2 regions of the Streptomyces sp. NPDC037389 genome follow, and region 1 is predicted to be linked to the other one. Evidence: riboswitches for the same ligand, from Rfam matches in the RefSeq annotation. Region 1 holds a riboswitch; the other holds the start of a gene.
What was found. Region 1 has a riboswitch for cobalamin ahead of metE (5-methyltetrahydropteroyltriglutamate--homocysteine S-methyltransferase). Riboswitches for the same ligand answer to the same signal wherever they lie in the genome.
Positions count from the first base shown of each region.

Region 2: it holds a riboswitch for cobalamin, as region 1 does, so the genes downstream of both, cobN (cobaltochelatase subunit CobN) here and metE (5-methyltetrahydropteroyltriglutamate--homocysteine S-methyltransferase) in region 1, are expected to answer to the same signal.

Region 1 covers NZ_JBEZUS010000003.1:564,672-572,085, forward strand. Annotated here, with positions in the region: gene AB0E98_RS09300 (hypothetical protein) at 1-686, opposite strand, end outside; gene AB0E98_RS09305 (CsbD family protein) at 730-912, opposite strand; partial or broken gene AB0E98_RS09310 (phosphatase PAP2 family protein) at 1,067-1,588, shown strand; tRNA gene AB0E98_RS09315 (tRNA-Leu) at 1,687-1,774, shown strand; partial or broken gene AB0E98_RS09320 (IS5/IS1182 family transposase) at 2,422-2,508, shown strand; gene AB0E98_RS09325 (hypothetical protein) at 2,478-2,660, opposite strand; gene AB0E98_RS09330 (aminotransferase class IV family protein) at 2,732-3,526, opposite strand; gene metE (5-methyltetrahydropteroyltriglutamate--homocysteine S-methyltransferase) at 3,597-5,921, opposite strand; cobalamin riboswitch at 6,078-6,241, opposite strand; cobalamin riboswitch at 6,505-6,591, shown strand; gene AB0E98_RS09340 (CbtB-domain containing protein) at 6,654-6,893, shown strand; gene AB0E98_RS09345 (CbtA family protein) at 6,931-7,414, shown strand, end outside.
Region 2 covers NZ_JBEZUS010000008.1:56,545-63,958, forward strand. Annotated here, with positions in the region: gene AB0E98_RS19005 (precorrin-2 C(20)-methyltransferase) at 1-650, opposite strand, end outside; gene AB0E98_RS19010 (precorrin-8X methylmutase) at 662-1,315, opposite strand; gene cobG (precorrin-3B synthase) at 1,368-2,744, opposite strand; cobalamin riboswitch at 2,897-3,030, shown strand; gene cobN (cobaltochelatase subunit CobN) at 3,059-6,694, shown strand; gene rox (rifampin monooxygenase) at 6,748-7,414, opposite strand, start outside.

The DNA.
Region 1 (7,414 bases):
CGGGCCAGTTCCGTCTCGCAGGCACGGACGTCGGCCGCCGCCCGCTCGGCGCGGCGGCGGGCGCGGTCGAGCTCCTCGCGCCGCCGCTCCCGCCGGCGCCGCTCGCGCGCCTCGGCCAGGTCGGCGACCTCGGCCCCCTCCGCGCCGCCGTCCCCGGCCCCGGCCTCCCCTCCGGGCGGGGCCGCCAGCCGGTCCGCCGGGCCGGGGAGCGTCCCGGGGAATCCGGGCACACCGGCCAGAGGCCGGGACAGCCGCCCGGCGGCCCACTCCTCCGCCGCCCGGGGATCCGCGAGAACGGCATACAGGGTCTCCTCGACCTCACGCGCCACGGCGTCACCGACCCGGTGCCCCGCCTCCTCCGCGAGACCGCGGGCCTCCCGGGACAGCGAGGCGACCAGGGCCCGCTGCCGACGGCCGAGCTCGCGCAACCGTCCGCCGTCCAGCGTCCGGTGGGCCTCGCGCAGCCCCTCGCCGAGGCGGACGAGCGCGCGGGCCTCGTCCGGCCGGTTCCGTACGAGGAGGTTGCACACCCAGGCCGCCGACGTGGGACGACGCAGGGCCTTCAGACTGCGGGCCAGCTCCGGGTCGCCGTCGCGGACGGCCCGGGCGGCGAGCCGGTCGCGGGCGGCGGTGAACTCTTCCGGCCGCAGCAGGAAGAGTTCGTCGGCGACGCTGTCGGCGTCCATGGCCGGTCGTGTGCGGAACGCCTCGCGCGCGGGCGGGCGGCGGCTACTTGTGCTTCTTCCTGAAGCCCTGCCGCGCCTTCTCCATGACGTCGCGGAGGTCGCCCCTGGCCCGCTCGTAGCGCCCCTGGGCCTCCATGCGCCGGTCGCCGGTCATCCGGCCGGCGGTCTCCTTGATCAGACCCTTCGTCTGCTCGGCCTTCGCCCTGACCTTGTCCTTGGCGCTCATCCGGAGCCCGCCTTTCGAAAGCGAGGTGCTGCGGTCGTCCCCGTGCACGAGTCTCCGGGGGCTCCGCCGCGGGCGCATGCCCCGTACGGCATATGGCTGAACCGGCCCCCGGACCCGAGAGCGTGCGCACCGCCGGAGCGGGTACCCGCCGGGCATGCGGAACACGGTGAGCGCATGGGACCGGGCCCTGTTCCAGCGGGTCGCGACCCACCACTGGCCGGCGGGCGACCGGGTGCTGCCGAGACTGTCGCGCGGCGCCGACCACGGGATGCTGTGGCTCGGCATGGCCGCCGGCGCGGCCCTGCTGGGCGGGCCGCCCGCCCGGCGCGCCGCGCTGCGGGGCGTGATGTCGCTGGCGGCCGCCTCGGCGACGGTGAACACGCTCGGCAAACGGACGGTACGGCGCGGCCGTCCGGTGCTGGACGCGGTGCCCGTGGTCCGCCGGCTGTCCCGGCAGCCGTTCACCACGTCCTTCCCGTCGGGGCACGCCGCCTCGGCCGTCGCCTTCACCACCGGCGTGGGCCTGGAGAACCCCGCCTGGGGCCTGGCCCTCGCCCCGCTCGCCTGGTCGGTGTGCTTCTCCCGCGTCTACACGGGGGTGCACTACCCCGCCGACGTCCTGGCCGGCGCCCTCCTCGGCGCGGGCGCCGCGCTCGCGGTGCGCGGCGTCCTGCCCCCGGACCACGACGCCGACCCGGCGTGAAAGAGCACCCCGAAACCTTGGTATTCTTTTCCACGTCGCCGCAGGGATTGCCCAGCAGCGACAAGCACCAGGTCCGGGTGGCGGAATGGCAGACGCGCTAGCTTGAGGTGCTAGTGCCCTTTATCGGGCGTGGGGGTTCAAGTCCCCCCTCGGACACCAGCAGGAACAGAGAAATCCCCGGCGCAGCTGGGGATTTCTGCTTTCCCGGACCCCGGCGTGACCAGTAGCGCGACCAGTAGGATCCGGGACTTCTCACGACCGGCGGCGCAACACACCACATGACCGGACCGGACGCGGATCTCGCTCGTACCGCCACCGCAGCATCCCTGGTCATCTGCCGCGCCGTCTTGAGCAGGGTTTCCGCCGGACATGGGACACCGCGGTTGCGGTAGGAGGGTCGTAGCAGGCGGACGTCGGGCATGGCACGACGAAAGACCGCGTGAAGCCTCCCGGGCCGGGCAGAATCTGTCGCAAGTCCCCTCCTACCAGGGGCTTCACGTGCTGCTCAGGGTCATGCGAGGCGAACGTCTCCGCCACCTCACTCGCTTGCCGAGAAAACCTCAGTGCGTGGTGACCCAGGTACGAACGACCTTGGGAGCGACGTCGAGCGGGATCGAATACGCATGCCCGATCCGCCCCGCGGTCTGCGGGATCGCATGTGTCCCTGATAATGAAAGGGGGAGCGCAGGCCGCAGGGTTTGGTCCAGCAGGCGTTCCACAGCGTTTCGATATCCCCCGGGCCACCCGTTCCTTCGGCATGGACGTCATCGGAGTGCGTCGGACGGCTCCCGCATCCGCGCGAAAAAGGGGGAGCCGACACCGGTCCGTCGCCGGTCGACCGGCGGAAGACGGGCAGCAAACATCACCTGATCTGCGACGGACGCGGCACCCCGTTCCAGGTCGGATCCTGCCGGTCATCTCCCGCAAGGGCGCCCCGAAAATCCAGGAACCGGGCAAACTCCGCTACGTCGTCGAGCAGACCTTCGCCCTGCGCCACCAGTTCAAACGACTCGCCGTCCACCGGGAACGCCGCACCGGACTCCACGACACCTTCGTCTCATTGGCCTGCGCCCTTATTTGCCGGAGACGCCTCAAGAAACACCGATCATGATCGTGTTACGAGCTCCGAAGACGCTCTCCTTGAATATCCGCATACCCGTCGCGCAGTGCCATCAGCACCGGGTGCTCATGCGGGAACCGCACGTCGTCGAGCGCGCTGACAGTACGGACACCGATGGACACGTTCGTGGCGAACGCCGCGGCCATGCCGGGAACGTCGGCGAGCCGTACCGGGGCGGTGATCTGCTTCGGGGTGTCGAGGCTCTGGAGCAGCAGCATCGTCGTGCCGGGGAGGGCTGGGGCGGTCGGCCAGATGACCGTGCCCTGCTGGTCGACGAAGCCGAGGTTCCAGGTGGCACCCTCGGATACGCGGCCGTCCGGTTCGACGAATACGGCGTCGTCGAAACCGGCGAGCTGGGCGTCGCGGCGGAGCTTGAGCTGTGGGTGGAGCCCGATGTGTTTCACCTCCGCGTTGTCGCGGGTGAAGGTGAAGGTCTTCGCTGTCAGTGGTGGTGGCGTCAGGGCGCCGGCCGGCCGTACGTTCACCAGGATGTGGGGGTTCTTGGCGGCGCTGGGGCGTGACAGGTCGAGGGTGGGGTCGAAGACGGTGACGCGGAGGCCGGCCACCCCGGTGACGCCGTCCGCGGCCTGGCGGATGTAGTTCAGGGTCCGTTGCCGGTCCAGGTCGACGCCGAAGACTATGCGGCAGTCCCGCACCAGGCGGTCCAGGTGGAGCGACAGCCCCCGTACCGTGCCGTCCTCCATCCGCATGGTCGTGAAGTGCCCGTAATTCGTGAGGGCGAGAGCCTGGACATCGTCGAGGGTGGCGGGATTTCCGTTGAGTTCGGCCATGTGGTCAGTCTCGCAGCCGTCCGGGCCGAGGGGTGCACCGATGGTGGTCGGGGCACCCCTTGGCGCGCCCTTACGAGGACGAGCCCGGGAGCTCCTCCCTCACCGTGCGGGCCGCCGTCACCAGATGCTCCAGGGAGGCACGGACCTCGGGCCAGCCTCGGGTCTTCAGGCCGCAGTCGGGGTTGACCCACAGCCGTTCGGCGGGGATGGCGGCAAGTCCCCGGCGCAGCAGGGCGGCCGCCTCGTCGGCGGCGGGGACGCGGGGCGAGTGGATGTCGTAGACGCCGGGGCCAACTTCGCGGGGATAGCCGGCGGCGGCGAGTTCGCCCGCGACCTGCATATGGGAGCGTGCCGCCTCCAGGCTGATGACGTCGGCGTCGAGGTCGTCGATGGCCTGGAGGATGTCGCCGAACTCGGCGTAGCACATGTGGGTGTGGATCTGGGTGTCCGGGCGGACGCCGCCGGTGGTCAGGCGGAAGGCCTCGGTGGCCCAGGACAAATAGGCGGGGCGGTCGGCGGTGCGCAGGGGCAGGGTTTCGCGGAGGGCGGGTTCGTCGACCTGGATCACGGCGGTGCCCGCCGCCTCCAGGTCGGCGACCTCGTCGCGCAGTGCGAGCGCGACCTGGCGGGCGGTCTCGGCGCGGGGCTGGTCGTCGCGGACGAAGGACCAGGCGAGCATGGTGACGGGGCCGGTGAGCATGCCCTTGACGGGCCGATTGGTGAGGGACTGGGCGTAAGACGTCCAGCGCACGGTCATCGGCTCGGGGCGGGAGACGTCGCCGGCCAGGACCGGTGGGCGGACGTAGCGGGTGCCGTAGGACTGGACCCAGCCGTGCCGGGTGGCGAGGTAGCCGGTGAGGCGTTCGGCGAAGTACTGGACCATGTCGTTGCGTTCGGCCTCGCCGTGGACCAGGACGTCCAGGCCGGTCTTCTCCTGGAAGGCGACGACCTCGCGGATCTCGGCCTCGATGCGCCGCTCGTAGGCGTCGGTGCCGATGCGTCCGGCGCGCAGGTCGGCGCGGGCGGTGCGTAGTTCGCCGGTCTGGGGGAAGGAGCCGATGGTGGTCGTGGGCAGCGGGGGCAGGCCCAGGCGGGCGCGCTGGGCGGTGGTCCGCTCGGCGTAGGGCAGCGAGCGGCGGGCGTCGTCGCCGGTGACGGCGGTGGTGCGGGCGCGGACGGCCGGGTCGTGGGTGAGGGCGGAGCCGGCGCGGGAGGCCAGGTCGGCGCGGTTGGCGGCGAGTTCGGCGGCGATGGCAGCGGTGCCGTGGCCGAGGCCGCGGGCGAGGGTGACGATCTCGGTGGTCTTCTGGCGGGCGAAGGCGAGCCAGCGGGCGATCCGCGGGTCGATGTCGCGTTCGGCGGTGGCGTCGAGGGGGACGTGGAGGAGGGAGCTGGAGGCGGCGACGTCCACGCGGCCGGCGAGGCCGAGGAGGGTGGCGAGGGTGGCCAGCGACGCCGTCAGGTCGTTGATCCAGACGTTGCGGCCGTCGACGACGCCCGCGACGAGTCGTTTGCCGGGCAGTCCGCCGGCGGCCGCGAGGTCGTCGAGGTTGGCGGCGGCGGGGCCGGTGAAGTCGAGGGCGAGGCCGTCGACGGGGGCCTTGGCCAGCATGGGCAGGGCCTCGCCCAGGCGGTCGAAGTAGGAGGCGACGAGGAGTTTCGGCCGGTCCGCCAGGGCCCCGAGGTCGCGGTAGGCGCGGGCTGCCGCGTTCAGTTCGGCCGGGGTGCGGTCCTGGACGAGGGCGGGCTCGTCCAGTTGGACCCACTCGGCCCCGGCGGCGCGCAGCGCGGTGAGCACCTCGGCGTAGACGGGCAGCAGCCGGTCCAGGAGGGTGAGCGGGTCGAAGCCGGCCGGGGCGCCGGGGGCGGGTTTGGCGAGCAGGAGGTAGGTGACCGGTCCGACGAGGACGGGGCGGGCGGCGAGGCCGAGGGCCAGGGCCTCCTGGAGTTCGCCGAGTTGTTTGGCGGGGTCGGCGGTGAAGACGGTGTCGGGACCGAGCTCCGGGACGAGGTAGTGGTAGTTGGTGTCGAACCACTTGGTCATCTCCAGGGGCGCCACGTCCTGGGTTCCGCGTGCCATGGCGAAGTAGCCGTCCAGGGGGTCGGCGGCGAAGGCCGGGCGGTGGCGGGCGGGGATCGCGCCGAGCATGACGCTGGTGTCGAGGACGTGGTCGTAGTACGAGAAGTCACCGGTGGGGACCTCGTGGAGGCCGGCGGCGTCGAGATCGCGCCATGTGGCGGCGCGCAGTCCGGCGGCGGTCCGGCGCAGGGCGTCGGCGGAGACGGCGCCCTTCCAGTAGCCTTCGACGGCCTTCTTCAGTTCCCGGTCCCGTCCCTGACGGGGGTAGCCGTACACGGTGGCCCGGGCTGCCGCGGCTGCGGACTTGCTGGTCACGGAACTCTCCTTCGCGAGCTCGTCTTCCGGGATCCCGGAGAGGCCGCGAGGGGTCGTGTCGGTGCGGGCGAGCCGCCGAGTGCTCGTCCGTGCGCGCCGACCCGCCCTCGGGGTCACCGGGATCTCCGCGCGCGATTCGTTCGCGCGCGGGCAGCGGGCAGGTCTTCGGACTCGCGGGCACGTCCACCCGAGGGCGGACACCTAATGGCCGTCGCTTCCCGGGCCCGCCGGGCCCAGTGCGTATGACGGCGGTCGTTCCCGCACACCGCTGCGGGGCAGTCCCGGATTCCCACCGGGTTCCCTCTTGCGACGCGTCTGCCTGGCGGGCAGGGCGAACCGGCTGCGTGGTCAGCGTAGGCACAGAAGTCACCCGCCGAACAGCCCTGTTCATATACCGGTCACACAGGGACGGCATACGGACGATATCCGGGCGCCGCGACGGTGTGGAGGGTGTGAAGGAGGCTCGCCCGCGGCGCACACCCAGGCCGTGCACGCCGGTTCATACGCCGGTGCGCATCCCCCCACCCCATGGCGCGACGTTGGCCTGAACGGTACGGTCGCGTGGACATGACGACGGGGTGACGGAAGCCGGTGGGAATCCGGCACGGTCGCGCCACTGTGAATCCGGCCGAACGCTCGCGGCAGCGCGGCGACGCCCGGGGAGTCAGACCCGCCTCCCGTCGTCCAAGAACCCCTAGTTCTGGGACGCGTGTTTCCCCAGGAGGTTTGATCATGGCCTATTCCGCCGTTCCCACGTCCGGCGCTCCCGTCTCCGGCTCCTCCGCCCGGCCGGAGGTCGCGCCGATATCCCTGAAGGCGATCGCCCCGTGGGCGGTCTTCTTCGGGCTTCTCATGCTGATCCTGCTGTACTTCGTCGGCGCCGAACAGGGCGCCACCTCGCTGCTTTCCGGCGAGGGCGTCCACGAGTGGGTCCACGACGGACGCCACCTGCTCGGCTTCCCGTGCCACTGACCGCCGGGGAGTCCGTCTCGTGAACACCGACCGTCCCGTGAACACCGTCTCCGTACGGTCGCTCCTGGTGCGCGGCATGCTCGCCGGGCTGGCGGCGGGGTGCCTCGCGCTGCTCGTGGCCTATCTGCTCGGTGAGCCGTCCGTGGACAAGGCCATCGGTTTCGAGGAGGCCCACAGCCACGGCGACCACGGTGTGGAGCTGGTCAGCCGCACCCTCCAGTCCACGGCCGGGCTGGCGACCGGCGTCCTGGTCTACGGCGTCGCGCTCGGCGGCATCGCGGCGCTGGCCTTCTGCGTGGCCCTGGGCCGGATCGGCCGGACCGGCCCGCGCGCCACGGCGGCCCTGCTCTCGCTGGGCGGGCTGCTGGTGGTCTATGTGGTGCCGTTCCTCAAGTACCCGGCCAATCCGCCGTCCGTCGGCGACCCCGACACCATCGGCAAGCGCACCGCGCTGTACTTCCTGATGATCGCGCTCAGCGTCCTGCTGGGCGTCGCCGCGATCTTCCTGGGCCGCGCGCTGG
Region 2 (7,414 bases), on a different contig from region 1:
CCCGTGCGCTCCCCGCTCATCGTCGCGCGCTCGACGTACCGCGCCTCCGCCAGCCGCCCGGAGCGCTCCAGCGCGCTCCGCACCACAGGAAACGTCCGGCCGAGCTTCATCACCACGGCGGAGTCGGCCTGGGCCAGCCGCGCGGTCAGCTCCTCCTCGGGCAGCGTGCCCGGCAGGATCGTCAGCGTCTCCTCGCCCTCCACCAGCGGCCTGCCCAGCCGGGCCGACGCCGCGCTGAACGACGTCACCCCCGGTACGACCTCCGTCGGATAGCGGTGCGCGAGCCGCTTGTGCATGTGCTGGTACGAGCTGTAGAAGAACGGGTCGCCCTCGGCGAGCACCGCCACCACGCGCCCGGCGTCCAGGTGCGCGGCGAGCCGGGCCGCGGCCTCCTCGTAGAACTCCTCCAGCGCGCCCCGGTAGCCGCCGGGGTGGTCGGTGGTCTCCGTCGTCACCGGATAGACCAGCGGTTCCTCGATCTGGCCGGGGCGCAGATGGCGTTCGGCGATGGAACGCGCGATGCTGCGCCCGTGCCGGGCGCTGTGGTAGGCGACGACCTCCGCCGACGCGATGACCTCGACGGCCCGTACGGTCAGCAGCGACGGGTCGCCGGGCCCCAGCCCCACCCCGTACAGCCGCCCGGTGGGCATGGGCTTCTCGTTCACTCTTCCTCGCTCGCTATCGCGTTGATCGCGGCCGCGGCCATGGCGCTGCCGCCGCGCCGGCCCCGCACCACCAGATACTCCAGCCCCAGCGGGCTCTCGGCCAGCGCGTCCTTCGACTCCGCCGCGCCGATGAAGCCGACCGGTATGCCCAGCACGGCGGCCGGGCGCGGCGCGCCCTCATGGATCATCTCCAGGAGGCGGAACAGCGCCGTGGGGGCGTTGCCCACCGCGACCACCGCGCCCTCCATCCTGTCGCGCCACAGCTCCAGCGCCGCCGCGCTGCGGGTCGTGCCCATGCGCCGCGCCAGCTCCGGCACGGCCGGGTCGGCGAGGGTGCACACCACCTCGTTGCCGGCGGGCAGCCGCCTGCGGGTGACGCCGCTGGCGACCATGTTCGCGTCGCACAGGATCGGCGCGCCCGCGAGCAGCGCCTCCCGGGCGCGGGCCACGACCCCCGGCGAGTACGCGAGGTCCTGGACCAGGTCGGTCATCCCACAGGCGTGGATCATGCGGACCGCGACCCGGCCGACGTCGGGCGGCAGCCCGCCGAGGTCCGCCTCGGCGCGGATGGTGGCGAAGGACTGGCGGTAGATGGACGCGCCGTCCTTGTCGTAGTCGAACACTGTGCCCTCGCTCGCTGGGTGGTGCATATCGCTGGTTCTGCGTGGGGGTTGCTGCCGTGGTGCCGCCGCCGTGGACCGCTCAGCCGCGGGGGCCGCCGGCCGACGTCGTCTCCGTGGGGTGTGCGTCGGGGCGCGCGTCGCGTGCCGCCGTGACCGCGTCGGCCAGGCCGGCGGCGGTCGTCACGGTCGTCACCGCGGGCGCCGTGACCGTTTCGTCCTCCGCCTCCCGCCGTACGGCGATCCGGTAGCCGTCGCCGGTCGCCAGGACGTCGACCCACCGGCCGCCGGGGTGGCCGCAGCGCCGCTCGCACCCGGACCAGTACACGGGCAGAGTCCCGGCGCTGCCAGAGCGCGCGGCCTTGAGGGAGGCGGTCGCGTCGGCCCGTACATCCGCGAGGGACTTGACGCACCCCGGCCGGCCGGTGCAGGAGCCCGCGCCGTGCCAGGGAGAGGCGGCGGAGGTGACCAGGCCCGCCTCCGCGAGCGCTGCGAGGCGCGCCGCGGCCACCGGGGCGGTGAGCCCCGGGACGACGACGCCGCGCCAGGGGGTGACGCGGAGTTCGCCGTCGCCGTCCCGGCCGGCGGTACGGGCGAGGAGCCGCCACTGGGCGGAGGAGAACCGGCCCAGGGGCGCGGCCACCGACACGGCCCACCGCCCGTCGGGCCCTTGGAGCGCGCCGGGCGCGGGCGGGGAGCCGAGGGGGAGCGCGGCGCGCGGTACGGGCGCGGAGCCGATGCCGGCCGCCGCCAGCCGGGCCGCGAGCCGCTCCGGGCGCGGCCGCAGCCCGGGGGCCAGTTCGCGGACGCGCCAGGCCTTGCCGCCGCTCTGGCGCAGCACCGCGAGGAACTCACGGGCCGCCAGAACGGCCGCGCGCGGCGCGTCCCGGGCGGCGACGCGCAGGGCGTCGGGGCCGGGGCCGAAGCACAGGAGGGCCTGGCGGCCGGCATCGGCTGCGATCAATGTCACATCGGGCGCGAGGGCCGTGATGTCGCCCCGGCCGTCGTCGAGACCGAAGAGGAAACGGCCCGAGAGGTCCGTGAGGTCGTCCGACGCGCAGAGCAGCCGGTCGAGTTCCCGCACCCAGGGCCGGATGTCCGAGAAGCCCTTTCCGTCCAGGCCGGACAGGGGGGAAGCCGCGACATTCCGGATGCGGTCGTGCCGGTCCGACGGCAGCAGACCGGCCTCGCGCAGCCGCGCGCCCAGGGCGGCGCCGCAGCCGTCGGCGAGGCCGCGGAGCTGGACGTTGCCGCGGGAGGTGAGGTCGAGGCGGGCGTCGCCCAAGTCGTCGGCGGCGTCGGCGAGCGCGCTTGCCTGACGGACCGTCAGCAGCCCGCCCGGCAGCCGTACGCGGGCCAGTGCCCCGTCGTCCGCGGCGTGCAGCCGCAGGGCGCCGGGACAGGCGTCGCCGCGCTCGCGACCAGGGGGTTCGGGGGGAGTGGGCATGGCGGCGAGCATACCGACCGGGGGTCGAATCAGCCCGTCCGGCGTTTGAAGACGACGCGCGTCAGCGCGGACAAGGGGGCGGGACGGGGCGCGAGGGGGCGAAGCCCCGCTCGGAAACGGAGAAAGGGCGGGTCAGGGGCATCTTCCCCTCCTGGAGGCCCACCCCGCATGGCTACTATGGCAGCGCCAGCGACGGCGACAGGGGAGGAAGCCGGTGTGATCCCGGCACGGTCCCGCCACTGTGTGCCCGGCAGCGATGCCGGGTGAGTCAGGAACTCCTGCCGTCCTCCCACCGCCCGGGGCGCGGACCCCGAGGAAGGCATGCCGTGATCCTGCTCCTGTCGACGTCCGACACCGACCTGCTCAGCGCCCGTGCGGCCGGCGGTCCGGTCCCGTACCGACTCGCCAACCCCGCCCGGCTCGCGCTCGAGGAACTCCCCGCGCTCCTGGAGGGCGCCGACCTTGTCGTCGTGCGCCTCCTCGGCGGGCTGCGCGCCTGGCAGGAGGGGCTCGACCAGCTCCTGGCCGGCCCGCGCCCCGTCGTCGTCCTCACCGGCGAACAGGCCCCCGACGCCCAGCTGATGGAGGCGTCCACCGTCCCCATCGGCATCGCCGCCGAGGCCCACGCCTACCTCGCCCACGGCGGCCCCGCCAACCTCGAACAGCTGGCCCGCTTCCTCTCCGACACCGTGCTGCTCACCGGCCACGGCTTCGAGCCGCCCGCCGCCGCCCCCGCGTGGGGCGCGCTGGAGCGCACCCCCAAACCCGGCGCGTCCGGCCCGCTCATCGCCGTGCTCTACTACCGCGCCCACCACATGAGCGGCAACACCGCCTTCGTCGAGGCCCTCTGCGGCGCCGTCGAGGACGCGGGCGGCCGCGCCCTGCCGCTCTACGTCGCCTCGCTGCGCGCCCCCGAGCCCGAGCTGATCGACGCCCTGCGCGACGTCGACGCCATCGTCACCACCGTCCTCGCCGCCGGTGGCACCCGGCCCGCCGACGCCTCCGCCGGAGGCGACGACGAGTCCTGGGACGCCGGCGCGCTCGCCGCCCTCGACGTGCCGATCCTCCAGGCCCTCTGCCTGACCGGCACCCGGGAGGCCTGGGAGGAGAACGACGAGGGGCTCTCCCCGCTCGACTCCGCCACCCAGGTCGCCGTGCCCGAGTTCGACGGCCGCATCATCACCGTCCCCTTCTCCTTCAAGGAGATCGACGCGGACGGCCTGCCCGCCTACGTCCCCGACCTCGAGCGCGCCGCCCGCGTCGCGGGCATCGCCGTGCGCCACGCCCGCCTCCGCCACATCCCCGCCGCCGAGAAGCGGCTCGCGCTCGTCCTCTCCGCGTACCCCACCAAGCACTCCCGCATCGGCAACGCCGTCGGCCTCGACACCCCCGCCAGCGCCGTCGCCCTGCTGCGCCGGCTGCGCGAGGAGGGCTACGACTTCGGCACGGAAGAGGTCCCCGGCCTCGCGTCCGGTGACGGCGACGAGCTCATCTACGCCCTCATCGACGCGGGCGGCCACGACCAGGACTGGCTGACGGAGGAGCAGCTGGCCCGCAACCCCGTCCGCGTCCCGGCCGCCGACTACAGGCGCTGGTACGAGCAGCTCCCCGCCGAGCTGCGCGAGGCCGTCGAGGAGCACTGGGGACCGGCGCCCGGCGAGATGTTCGTCGACCGCAGCCGCACTGCCGAGGGCGACCCGGAAGGCGACATCGTCCTCGCCGCCCTGCGCCGCGGCAATCTGCTGATCCTCATCCAGCCGCCGCGCGGCTTCGGCGAGAACCCCATCGCCATCTACCACGACCCCGACCTGCCGCCCTCGCACCACTACCTCGCCGCCTACCGCTGGATCGCCGCATCCCAGGAGGACGGCGGCTTCGGCGCCGACGCGATGGTCCACCTGGGCAAGCACGGCAATCTGGAGTGGCTGCCCGGCAAGAACGCCGGCCTGTCCGCCGCCTGCGGCCCCGACGCGGCCCTCGGCGACCTGCCGCTGGTCTACCCGTTCCTCGTCAACGACCCCGGCGAGGGCACCCAGGCCAAGCGCCGCGCCCACGCCACGCTCGTCGATCACCTCGTGCCGCCCATGGCCCGCGCCGACTCCTACGGCGACATCGCGCGCCTGGAGCAACTCCTCGACGAATACGCCCAGATCTCCTCGATGGACCCGGCCAAGCTCCCCGCGATCCGCGCCCAGATCTGGACCCTCATCCAGGCCGCCCGGCTCGACCACGACCTGGGCATGGAGGAGCGCCCCGACGACGACGGCTTCGACGACTTCCTCCTCCACGTCGACGGCTGGCTCTGCGAGGTGAAGGACGCCCAGATCCGCGACGGCCTCCACGTCCTGGGCGCCGCCCCGGCCGGCGCCGACCGCGTCAACCTGGTCCTGTCGATCCTGCGCGCCCGCCAGATCTGGGGCGGCACGACGGCCCTGCCGGGCCTGCGCGAGGCCCTCGGCCTCGACGAGTCGGCGGCCACCCGCACCACTGCGGACGAGGCGGAGGCGGAGGCGCGGGCCCTGGTGGAGGCCATGGAGGCGGCGGGCTGGGACCCGGCCGCCATCCCGGCCGTTGTGCTCACGGTGCGGGGCACCGATCCCGTGAACGGCGACCCCGTCGCGGCCGTCCTCGACTTCGCCGCCCGCGAGGTCGTCCCCCGCCTGGCCGCGACGACGAACGAACTCGACCACGCCGTCCACGCGTTGAACGGCGGATTCGTCCCCGCCGGCCCGTCGGGGTCCCCCCTCCGCGGCCTCGTCAACGTCCTCCCGACGGGCCGCAACTTCTACTCCGTCGACCCCAAGGCCGTCCCCAGCCGGCTCGCCTGGGAGACCGGCCAGGCCCTCGCCGACTCCCTCCTGGAGCGCTACCGCACGGACAACGGCGACTGGCCCGAATCCGTGGGCCTGTCCCTGTGGGGCACGAGTGCGATGCGCACGGCGGGCGACGACGTGGCCGAGGCCCTGGCGCTGCTGGGCGTCCGCCCGGTCTGGGACGAGGCGTCGCGCCGCGTCACGGGCCTGGAGCCGATCCCCCCGGCCGAGCTGGGCCGCCCCCGCGTCGATGTCACCCTCCGCATCAGCGGCTTCTTCCGCGACGCGTTCCCGCACGTCATCGGCCTGCTGGACGACGCCGTGCGGCTCGTCGCCGCCCTCGACGAGCCGGACGACCGGAACTTCGTCCGCGCCCACGCCCAGGCCGACCTCGCCGCCCACGGCGACGAACGCCGCGCCACCACCCGGATCTTCGGCTCGCGCCCGGGTATGTACGGCGCCGGTCTGCTCCAGCTCATCGACAGCCGCGACTGGCGCACCGACGCCGACCTTGCCGAGGTCTACACGGTCTGGGGCGGCTACGCCTACGGCCGGGGCCTGGAGGGCCGCCCGGCCCGCGAGGACATGGAGACGGCCTACAAGCGCATCGCGGTCGCGGCCAAGAACACCGACACCCGCGAGCACGACATCGCCGACTCCGACGACTACTTCCAGTACCACGGCGGCATGGTCGCCACCGTCAAGGCCCTCAAGGGCACCGCACCCGCCGCGTACATCGGCGACTCCACCCGCCCCGAGACGGTCCGCACCCGCACCCTCGTCGAGGAGACGTCCCGCGTCTTCCGGGCCCGCGTGGTCAACCCCCGATGGATCGAGGCGATGCGCCGCCACGGCTACAAGGGCGCCTTCGAACTCGCCGCCACCGTCGACTACCTCTTCGGCTACGACGCCACCACCGGCGTCGTCCCCGACTGGATGTACGACAAGCTCGCCCGGACCTACGCCCTGGACCCGGAGAACCGCGCCTTCCTGGAGGAGGCCAACCCCTGGGCCCTGCACGGCATCGCCGAGCGCCTCCTGGAGGCCGAGAGCCGCGGCATGTGGGCCAAGCCGGACGCGGAGACGCTGGAAGCGCTGCGACAGCTGTTCCTGGAGACGGAGGGGAACCTGGAGGGCGGGGACGACTGAGTGGACCGGCTCGGGGCCGGAGCGCACCAGCGCTCCGGCCCCGAGCCGCGCCTTCAGCCGACCGGCGCGCCGAACCACTTCGGCAGGTGGGCGATCAGCTCCTGCTGGTCCTCACCGGCCCACGCCACGTGCCCGTCCGGCCGCAGCAGCACCGCGGGCACGTCCAGTTCCTCGCTGACGTCGACGACGTGGTCGACCCGGTCCGCCCAGCCCTCCACCGAGAGCCTGCCGGTCTGGTCGAGCAGCAGTCCGCGGCCGCCGCGCGTCAGCTCGTAGAGGCGCCCCCGCTTCAGCCGGACGTCCCGCATCCGCTTGCCGAGCAGCTCGTGGCCCTCGCCGAAGTCGTAGCGGACGCCGATCGCGGTGATCTTCTCGATCAGGTGCCGGTTCACCTCCTCGAAGTCCATCAGCTCCGACACCAGCCGTCGTACGGACTGGGGGCCCGGCTCGGTGGACATCAGCAGCATCTGCGCGCGGGTGTTGTTCAGCACGTCGGCGCCCACCGGGTGCCGTTCGGCGTGGTAGCTGTCCAGCAGGCCTTCGGGGGCCCAGCCGGCCACCGAGGCGGCCAGCTTCCAGCCGAGGTTGAAGGCGTCCTGGACGCCCAGGTTGAGGCCCTGCCCACCGGTCGGCGGGTGGATGTGCGCGGCGTCGCCGGCCAGCAGCACCCGGCCGACCCGGTAACGCTCGGCCTGCCGGGTGGCGTCGCCGAACCGGGAG